DNA from 4 places in the Streptomyces sp. NPDC058653 genome. Region 1 is predicted to be linked to each of the others. Evidence: riboswitches for the same ligand, from Rfam matches in the RefSeq annotation. Region 1 holds a riboswitch; each other region holds the start of a gene.
What was found. Region 1 has a riboswitch for cobalamin ahead of ACFWU9_RS32785 (CbtB domain-containing protein). Riboswitches for the same ligand answer to the same signal wherever they lie in the genome.
Positions count from the first base shown of each region.

Region 2: another riboswitch for cobalamin. It lies ahead of ACFWU9_RS08685 (ABC transporter substrate-binding protein); the one in region 1 lies ahead of ACFWU9_RS32785 (CbtB domain-containing protein).
Region 3: another riboswitch for cobalamin. It lies ahead of ACFWU9_RS28225 (ribonucleoside-diphosphate reductase subunit alpha); the one in region 1 lies ahead of ACFWU9_RS32785 (CbtB domain-containing protein).
Region 4: another riboswitch for cobalamin. It lies ahead of metE (5-methyltetrahydropteroyltriglutamate--homocysteine S-methyltransferase); the one in region 1 lies ahead of ACFWU9_RS32785 (CbtB domain-containing protein).

Region 1 covers NZ_JBHXRM010000056.1:47,013-49,204, reverse strand. Annotated here, with positions in the region: gene ACFWU9_RS32790 (CbtA family protein) at 143-967, opposite strand; gene ACFWU9_RS32785 (CbtB domain-containing protein) at 1,004-1,240, opposite strand; cobalamin riboswitch at 1,277-1,433, opposite strand; gene ACFWU9_RS32780 (histidine phosphatase family protein) at 1,524-2,192, shown strand, end outside.
Region 2 covers NZ_JBHXRM010000007.1:93,535-95,726, reverse strand. Annotated here, with positions in the region: gene ACFWU9_RS08685 (ABC transporter substrate-binding protein) at 1-915, opposite strand, end outside; cobalamin riboswitch at 956-1,102, opposite strand; gene ACFWU9_RS08680 (Mov34/MPN/PAD-1 family protein) at 1,091-1,504, opposite strand; gene ACFWU9_RS08675 (amino acid permease) at 1,641-2,192, opposite strand, start outside.
Region 3 covers NZ_JBHXRM010000040.1:72,382-74,573, reverse strand. Annotated here, with positions in the region: gene ACFWU9_RS28235 (Uma2 family endonuclease) at 1-10, opposite strand, end outside; gene ACFWU9_RS28230 (GNAT family N-acetyltransferase) at 89-610, shown strand; cobalamin riboswitch at 626-794, shown strand; gene ACFWU9_RS28225 (ribonucleoside-diphosphate reductase subunit alpha) at 940-2,192, shown strand, end outside.
Region 4 covers NZ_JBHXRM010000015.1:58,602-60,793, forward strand. Annotated here, with positions in the region: gene metE (5-methyltetrahydropteroyltriglutamate--homocysteine S-methyltransferase) at 1-1,288, opposite strand, end outside; cobalamin riboswitch at 1,574-1,805, opposite strand; gene ACFWU9_RS15415 (glycoside hydrolase family 3 protein) at 2,009-2,192, shown strand, end outside.

The DNA of each region.
Region 1 (2,192 bases):
ATGGCCCATACATGACTTGCGCCCGGCAGGAATCCTGCCGGGCGCGTGTCGTACGAGCGGATGTCGTTCTCCGGGCGGTGCCCCGGGGCCGCCACCCGGCCGGTCTCCGGCCGTACTCCGGTGTAGGCCGGGTACGCCGGTGTCAGCCGGCGTGCGCGGCCGGCGTGCTCGTTACGGCTTCCGGGCCCTGCCCGGCGGGGTGGGCGTCCGCGGGGCGCAGTGCGCGCTCCGCCAGCGCCCCGAAGATCAGCCCGAAGGCTGTCCACAGCAGCGCCTGCACACCCAGTGAGGCCAGCCTGAACTCCCAGAGCAGCGCGGCCGGGAAGGTCTCCCTCACCGCGTCGGTGTTGGCGGGCAGCAGCAGACAGGCCAGGGCCATGACCACCACATAGCCGCCGCCGGCGGCGACGGTCGCGTTCCAGTTGCCGAGCGTCGGCGCGAGCCGGCGTCCGGCGATGACGGCGATGACCGCGACCAGCACGCTGAGCACGATCATCAGGAAGAAGAGCGTCGTGCGCTTGCCGATGGTGTCGGGATTGCCCACGGCGGGTGGCGTCGCGGGGTACTTGAGGAACGGCACCAGATAGACGGTGGTGAACGCGGCGCCCGCGACCAGCGCGGCCGTCGCCCGTGGCCGGAGCCGGCCGACCCGGCCCAGACAGACGGCGAAAGCCAGGGAGGCGATGCCGCCCAGGGCGACGCCGTAGACGAGGACGCCGGTGGCGAGACCGAAGGTCGACTGGACCGGCCGCGTGACCAACTCCTCCTCTTCCTCGGCGGGCGCGGCCGGTTCGGCGGCAGCGCCGTCGTGCTCGTGCGCCGGCGCGGACGCGGCCTCCTCCAGGGCGATGGAGTCCTCGATGGACGGCTCCCCCACCACGTAGGCGAGCGCGAACGCGAGCAGCCCGGCGACGACGCCCGCGATCATGCCGCGGACCAACAGGGTTCTGACGGTGGACGATTGCATGGTGATGTTCTCCGAGGGTGGCCTCCGTCCGTCGGATCAGTGGCAGGGGAAGCCGAGCAGATGACGGCCGTCGTGCACCCACTCGTGCACCCCCGCCCCGGAGAACACCGACGTCGCGCCCTGTTCGGCACCGACGAAGTACAGCAGCACCAGCATCAGCGTGCCCACGAAGACAGCCCACGGCAGAACCGCCCGCAGGGGCAGGGGAGTCAGGGGCGATATCGCTGATCCGGCGGGTGAAGAAACGGCCGGGGGCACAATGGACTCAGCCACGGCACAACCTCCTTGGGAACTCGCGTCCCGTTCAGTGGAGCTCGCACGACGACCATCGGGTCTGACTCACCGGGCCGCCTCGCCGCGCGTACGCGGTGGCTGCTCGGCATACAGTGGCGCGACCGTGCCGGAATCTCACCGGACTTCCGTCTTGCCGTCGTGATATCGACGTGAACGTACCGCGATCGGGCAGGTCGGCCAAGAGGGCGACGGGTCCGGCGGCCGGCGCCGGAGCCGGACGACGGGGGCCGCGTCCGGTGAACGTACGACTCTGGGGAGCCCGATGACCGTACGCGTGACGTTGATCTCACCGGCGCTCAGCACCGCGTTGCGCGAGGCGCGTTTCGGCGACGGTCCGCTGGACGCGGCGGGGCTGCGCCAGGCCGGGGCCGTACGGGACGCGCCCACCGTCGCGGAGCAACGCGCCGCCGCCGCCCGGGTGTTCACGTCCCCCTCGGAGCGCTGCCGGCAGACGGCGGAGGCGCTGGGCCTGGTCGCGGAGCCGCTGCCCGAGCTGCGTACGTGCGCGATGGGCCGGTGGCGCGGCAGGCGGCTGGACGAGGTCGGCGCCGCCGAGCCGGAGGCGGTCGCCGCCTGGCTGGGCAACCCGGCGGCGGCGCCGCACGGCGGGGAGTCGCTGGAGGCGCTGCACAGCCGCCTCGGCCACTGGCTCGACGCGCTCGACGCCGACGCGCTGCGCGCCGATCCACCGGGCCCCGAGCCGTTGGGCGCCGAGCCATTGGGCGCCGAGCCATTGGGCGCCGATGCGCCGGGCTCCGATCCGCTGGGAAAGGACGCGCGCCCCCGTTCGGCGCGCGTCCTCGCGGTGGCCGAGCCCGATGTCGTACGCGCGCTGACGGTCCACGCGATCGGCGCGCCGGCCCAGGTGTTCTGGCGTATCGACATACAGCCGCTGACCGTCACGGAGCTGAGCGGGCGGAACGGCCGCTGG
Region 2 (2,192 bases), on a different contig from region 1:
GTCCGAGAGCGGCATCACGGCGAAACGCTTGTTCCTGATCGCCGGGACGTCCTTCAGTACGGGGTCCTCCAGCAGCCGCTTCTTCTTCTGGGCGACGGTGGTGGAGCCGTAGTCGTAGATGACGATCGTCTCGGGCCTGCGGGCGACGACCTGCTCCCAGGTGGCGTCGCCGAAGGACTTGTCGAGGTCGGCGAAGACGTTGCGGCCGCCGGCCCGTTCGATCAGCTCGTTGCCGATGCCCGCGCCGCCCGCGGTGAAGGCGGTCTTGTCGCCGCTGTCGTAGACGAAGACCGGGACCGGCTTGACGCCCTTGAGTCCGGCGGCGGTGGTGGCGAGCGTGGCGCGTGCGTCGGCTGTCCACCTCCCGGCGCGGCCGGCGACGCCGAAGGTCCGTCCGACCTCCTTGATCTCGCGGAAGAGGTCGTCCATGGAAGTACCGCCGTCCTCGGGGCAGTTCTCCAGATTGAGCCGGGTGTCGACACCGGCGTCCGCCAGGTCGTCGCGGGTGCGGCCGTCCTTGGCGGCGAAGGCGCTGGTGTAACCGCCGTAGACGAGGTCGGGATTGACGGAGAGGAGTTTCTCCTTGGAGGGGTACTCCTTGGCGACGACCGGGACGCTCTCGTACGCCTTCTCGTAGGCGGGCAGGACGGCGTCGTCGAGCCAGGCGGTGCCGACGAGGGAGTTGGTGAGACCGAGTTCGATCATGATCTCGGTGACGTGCTGGTTCATCGTGACCACACGCTTCGGGGGTGCCTCGAAGGTGGTCCGCACACCGCAGTTGGCGACGGTGTACGGGAATCCGGCGGCCGGCGCTCCGGCGTGCTCGGCCGGTTCCGGGCCGGAGCCGCAGGCGGCGAGCGGGAGCAGCAGCGGAAGCAGGGCCGCCGGTATGAGGGCGTGGCGCCGCAAGGACATGACTGGGCCTCCTCCGGGGGATTTCCGCGTCCCCTGGCATGGTGGGAGAAGGGCGACAGGTCAGTTCCTGGCTTCCGGGCCCCCGGGTGCAAGGGGGGCCTGGTCACAGTGGCGGGACCGTGCCGGATTCGCACCGGCTTCCTGGGTCCTGCCGCCCTGGTTCGGCGTCAGTGTGTCAGACGACCGTGACTTCCTCTTCTGTGACCGTGCCGTCGACGATGCGGAACGAGCGGAACTGGAACGGGCCCATGTCGTCGGTGTCGGCGGTGGAGACCAGCACGTAGTGGGCGAACGGCTCCACGGCCCGGTCGATGTCGGTGCGGGAGGGGTACGCCTCGGTCGCGGTGTGCGAGTGGTAGACGACGATCACGTCCTCCTCGCGCCGCCGCATCTCCTTGTCGACCTGGTTGTGCTCGTCGCCGTCCCACTCGTAGTACGTGGGTGAGCGGGCCGCGTTGCGCATCGGGATGAAGCGCTCGGGCCGGTCGCTGTCCTCGGGGCCCGCGATCAGGCCGCAGGCCTCGTCGGGGTGGTCGGCCCGTGCGTGGGCGACGATCTGGTCGTACAGCGCCTGGGTGATGGTGAGCATGAGTGGAAGGATAAACGGGTGGCCTCCGCGGCTGAGATACGGAGGCCACCTGGTGAGACGGCCGGTGGGACGGCGCGTGGGGCGCCGGCGGGGCCGGGGCCGCGGAGCGGGACCGGGGCCGCCGCGTGCGGCCGGGTCAGTCGGAGATCTTCGCGTACTCCGGCTCGTACGGGCCCTCCGGCTCGTCCCGGCCCGGGCCCGCGAGGTCCCTGTCGCCGCGCTTGAGCAGCGCCCAGCCGCCGACGAGGAAGACCGCCCAGACGGCGCCGACGTAGAGCGAGATGCGCGCGTCGGAGTCGTAGGCGATCAGACAGGTCACGAAGGCCAGGAAGACCAGCGCCACCCAGCTCAGCGCCGAGCCGCCCGGGGCGGGGAACGAGGACGCCGGCAGCCGACCGGCGACCACGGCGGAGCGGTACTTGATGTGGCTGATGAGGATCATCATCCAGGTCCAGATCCCGGCCGCGGTGGCGACCGAGGTGACGTAGAGGAACGCCTTCTCCGGGACGACGTAGTTGAGGACGACGCCGATGCCCATCAGGGCGACGGACGCGGCGATGCCGGCCGCCGGTGTCCGGCGGGTGTTGAGCCTGCCGAGGGCCTGGGGGGCCTCCTTGTTGGCGGCGAGGTCGCGCAGCATCCGGCCGGTGGAGTACATGCCGGAGTTGCAGGACGAGAGTGCCGCCGT
Region 3 (2,192 bases), on a different contig from region 1:
TCACGGTCATGAACCCTCCTCGCTCCTGCTCAACGATAGCCGCGACCTCCGACAAGGCGCTGTCGTACCCGTGTCGCACACTGCTGTCATGGAGCAGAGGAAAGAGTCGGAGAGCGACTTCAGGATCAGAGCGGCCGAGCCCGCCGAGTACGAGGTGCTCGGGGAGATAACCGCCCGGGCCTATCTGGACGACGGGCTGTTGGACTTCGGGGCGGGGGATCCCTATCTGAAGACCCTGCGCGACGTCGCCGGGCGGGCCGAGGGGAGTGAGGTGCTCGTGGCCGTCGACCGGGCGGGGGCGGTGCTCGGTGGGGTGGCGTACGTCGGTGCCGGGTCGGCCTGGGCCGATCTCGCCGGGGACGGTGAGGCCGAGTTCCGCATGCTGGCCGTCGCGCCCGGCGGCCGGGGGCGCGGGGTCGGTGGGGCGCTCGTGCGGGCGTGCGTGGAGCGCGCGCGGGCCGACGGATGCGTACGGGTGCGGCTCTCCACGCAGAAGGCGATGCTGTCCGCCCACCGGATCTACGAGCGCCTGGGCTTCGTACGGACGCCGGAGCGGGACTGGGCGCCGTATACGGAGCTTGTACTGCTCACGTACTGCCTGGAGATCTAGGACGAGCCATCCCCGACACAACATGTGGGGGGTGGTGCTGCCAACCAACCCCAGATGTATGCTCAAGTCTGCTGTCGCCGCAGGAGAATCCGGTGCGAATCCGGAACTGTCCCGCAACGGTGTGCTGTGGTGCGCTTTGTCGTGCCCGCGAGTCCGAGCACCTGCCGACGGCGCGCCCGGACCGACCGGTCCGGGTGCCGAGACGTCCGGGCTCCGAGGCAGGGCCGGTGGACGCCGCACCGCTCACCGCCCGGTTCCGGGACGGCGTACGCGGGCGTGCGCCGCCATGCCCTCCCCCTGGCCCGGAGCCGAGCGAGGGAGAGCACCACGTGACCATCGCGCCAGCCGATCCGGCCTCAGCGATCGCCGACCGGGAAACCGCGCGGGACCGGGAAACCGCCGGGCCGGCCGACGACCCCGGGACCCCCGGGACGGCCCTTCTGCGGGTCCTCACCGACCTCACCGCGGATCTGGCCGACACCGACCCCGGCAAGGTCGCCGCCGCCGCTCTCCGAGGCCGTAACGCCGCCTCCGACGACGCCGAGTTGCGCGCGCTCGCCACCGAGGCCGCGGCCGGGCTGATCTCCGAGGACCCCGCGTACTCCCGCCTCGCCGCCCGTCTCCTCACCCGCACCATCGCGGAGGAGGCCGCCGGGCAGGGCGCCGTCTCGTTCTCCTCCTCGGTCGCCGTGGGCCACACGGAGGGCCTGATCGCCGACCGTACGGCCGCGTTCGTCACGCGCCACGCCGCCCGCCTCGACGCGCTGATCGACCCCGCCGCCGACGACCGGTTCGGCTACTTCGGCCTGCGCACGCTCTTCAGCCGCTATCTGCTGCGCCACCCGATCACCCGCGATGTCATCGAGACGCCGCAGTACTTCATGCTGCGTGTCGCCTCCGGGCTGGCCAAGGACGACTCCCCGGCCGCCGTGGACGAGGTCGCCGCGCTCTACGGTCTGATGAGCCGGCTCGACTATCTGCCCTCCTCCCCCACGCTCTTCAACTCCGGCACCCGCCACCCCCAGATGTCGTCCTGCTATCTGCTGGACTCCCCGCTGGACGAGCTCGACTCGATCTACGACCGCTACCACCAGGTGGCCCGGCTCTCGAAGCACGCGGGCGGCATCGGCCTCTCGTACTCCCGTATCCGCGCGCGCGGTTCACTGATCCGGGGCACCAACGGGCACTCCAACGGCATCGTGCCGTTCCTGCGGACGCTGGACTCCTCCGTCGCCGCCGTCAACCAGGGCGGCCGGCGCAAGGGCGCGGCCTGCGTCTATCTGGAGACGTGGCACGCGGACATCGAGGAGTTCCTGGAGCTGCGCGACAACACCGGCGAGGACGCCCGCCGTACGCACAATCTGAACCTCGCGCACTGGATCCCCGACGAGTTCATGCGCCGGGTCGACGCGGACGGTGTCTGGTCGCTCTTCTCCCCGTCGGACGTGCCCGAACTGGTCGACCTGTGGGGCGACGACTTCGACGCCGCGTACCGCGCGGCCGAGGCGGCGGGCAAGGCCCGCAGAACCATCCCGGCGCGCGAGCTGTACGGCCGCATGATGCGCACCCTCGCGCAGACCGG
Region 4 (2,192 bases), on a different contig from region 1:
CGGTCCGCACCTCGTACGGCTGCGAACGGCGCGCGTCCGCGTCCGTGACGGCCGCCGCGCGGGCGCGCACGGCCGGGTCGCGGGTGAGCGCCGACTCCGCGCGGGAGGCGAGGGCGGCGCGGTTGGCGGCGAGTTCGGCCGCGATCGCGCCGGTGCCCTCGGTCAGGGCACGGGCCAGGGTCGCGACCTCGGTGCTCTTCTGGCGGGCGAACGCCAGCCAGCGGGCGATCTCCGGATCGATGTCCCGCTCGGCGGTCGCGTCGAGCGGGACGTGCAGCAGGGAGCAGGACGGCGCGACGTCGACGCGGTCGGCGAGCCCGAGGAGTGTGCCCAGTGTGCCGAGGGACTTCTCGAAGTCGTTGATCCAGACGTTGCGTCCGTCGACCACGCCCGCGACCAGCCGCTTGCCCGGCAGCCCGCCGACCGCCGCGAGACCCTCCAGGTTGGCGGCGGCCGGACCGGTGAAGTCCAGCGCGAGCCCTTCGACGGGTGACTTGGCGAGCACCGGCAGGGCGTCGCCGAGCCGGTCGAAGTAGGAGGCGACGAGCAGTCTGGGCCGGTCGGTCAGCGCGCCCAGGTCGTGGTGGGCGCGGGCGACCGCCGCCAGCTCGGCCGGGGTGCGGTCCCCCACGAGCGCGGGCTCGTCCAGCTGCACCCAGTCGGCGCCGGCCGCGCGCAGGTCGGCCAGGACCTCCGCGTACACGGGAAGGAGCCGGTCGAGCAGCGTCAGCGGCTCGAAGCCGTCGGCGACGCCGGGGGCGGGCTTGGCCAGCAGGAGGTAGGTGACGGGGCCGACGAGCACGGGCCGGGGGGTCAGTCCCAGCGCGAGGGCTTCGCCCAGCTCCGCGACCTGCTTGGTGGAGTCGGCGGAGAACACGGTGTCGGGGCCCAACTCGGGCACCAGATAGTGGTAGTTGGTGTCGAACCACTTGGTCATCTCCAGCGGCGCCACGTCCTGTGTGCCGCGCGCCATGGCGAAGTAGCCGTCCAGCGCGTCGGCCTCCACCGCGGCGCGGTGCCGCCCGGGGATCGCGCCGACCATCACGCTGGTGTCCAGGACATGGTCGTAGTACGAGAAGTCGCCGGTCGGGACCTCGTGGACACCGTCTGCCGTGAGCTGCTCCCAGTTGGCGCGGCGCAGCCCGGCGGCCGTCTCGCGCAGGGCGCGGGCGTCGACGGCGCCCTTCCAGTAGCCCTCGACGGCCTTCTTCAGTTCGCGGTGCGCGCCCTGGCGCGGGTAGCCGTACACGGTGGCGCGTGCTGCCGCGGCTGCGGACTTGTCTGTCACGGAACTCTCCTTCGCGAGTCGTCCTGCGATCCCGGGACGGATCGAGGACACGAAGGGGTACGGAATCGGACGGGCTCCTCCGCGCGCCTGTGCACGCGAGTCACGTTCTGCCTGTACGCGTTCACGCGCTCACGCCTTCACGTGTCCACGCACGTCCACGTGTGTACGTGTCCACGTGTATACGTGTGTCACGTCTGTGAACATGCGTGCAGGCTTCACCACGACTGCCCGACCGATATGTACGCCGACCCGCCCACGAGGTCACCGGGATGTCCGTACGCGATCGGTCGCGTACGGGCAGCGGGCAGGTCTTCGGACTCATGGGCACATCCGCCGGGCGCGGACACCCGGGTGGACACCTACTGACCGTCGCTTCCCAGGCCCGGCACGGGCCCAGTGCTGATGACGGCGGTCGTTCCCACTCACCGCTGCGGGGCAGTCCCGGATTCTCACCAGGTTCCCTCTTACGACGCTCCCGTCCTGGGGACGGAAGCGAACCAGCTGCACGGCCAAGCCTAACCGCTGTCATCCGCTCCCTCGAAGCCTCACCAAATATTCATGAACCGGCTAATCCGCCTGCTTCCGGGTCGAGTTCGTACAACGGGGCAGGCAGATACCTTCTTGACACGCTTATTGGTCTAAGCCAACATCCGATTGGCCTGTACCAAGTTCAAGGGCGGTTCGCTGAGCCGGCCGAGCGATGCGCCTTCGGAGGACCGCATGGAGTCGAGCAGCCGGCCCAGCAGCCGTCACCAGCAACTGACGCGGCTCGCGCAAACCGTGCTCCAGCCCGGATTCGTGGGCACGACCGTGCCCGACTGGGTCCGCCGCGGAATCGCGGGCGGACTCACCTCCGTGGTCCTGTTCGGCCGGAACATCGTCGACCCCGAGCAGGTCGCGCGCC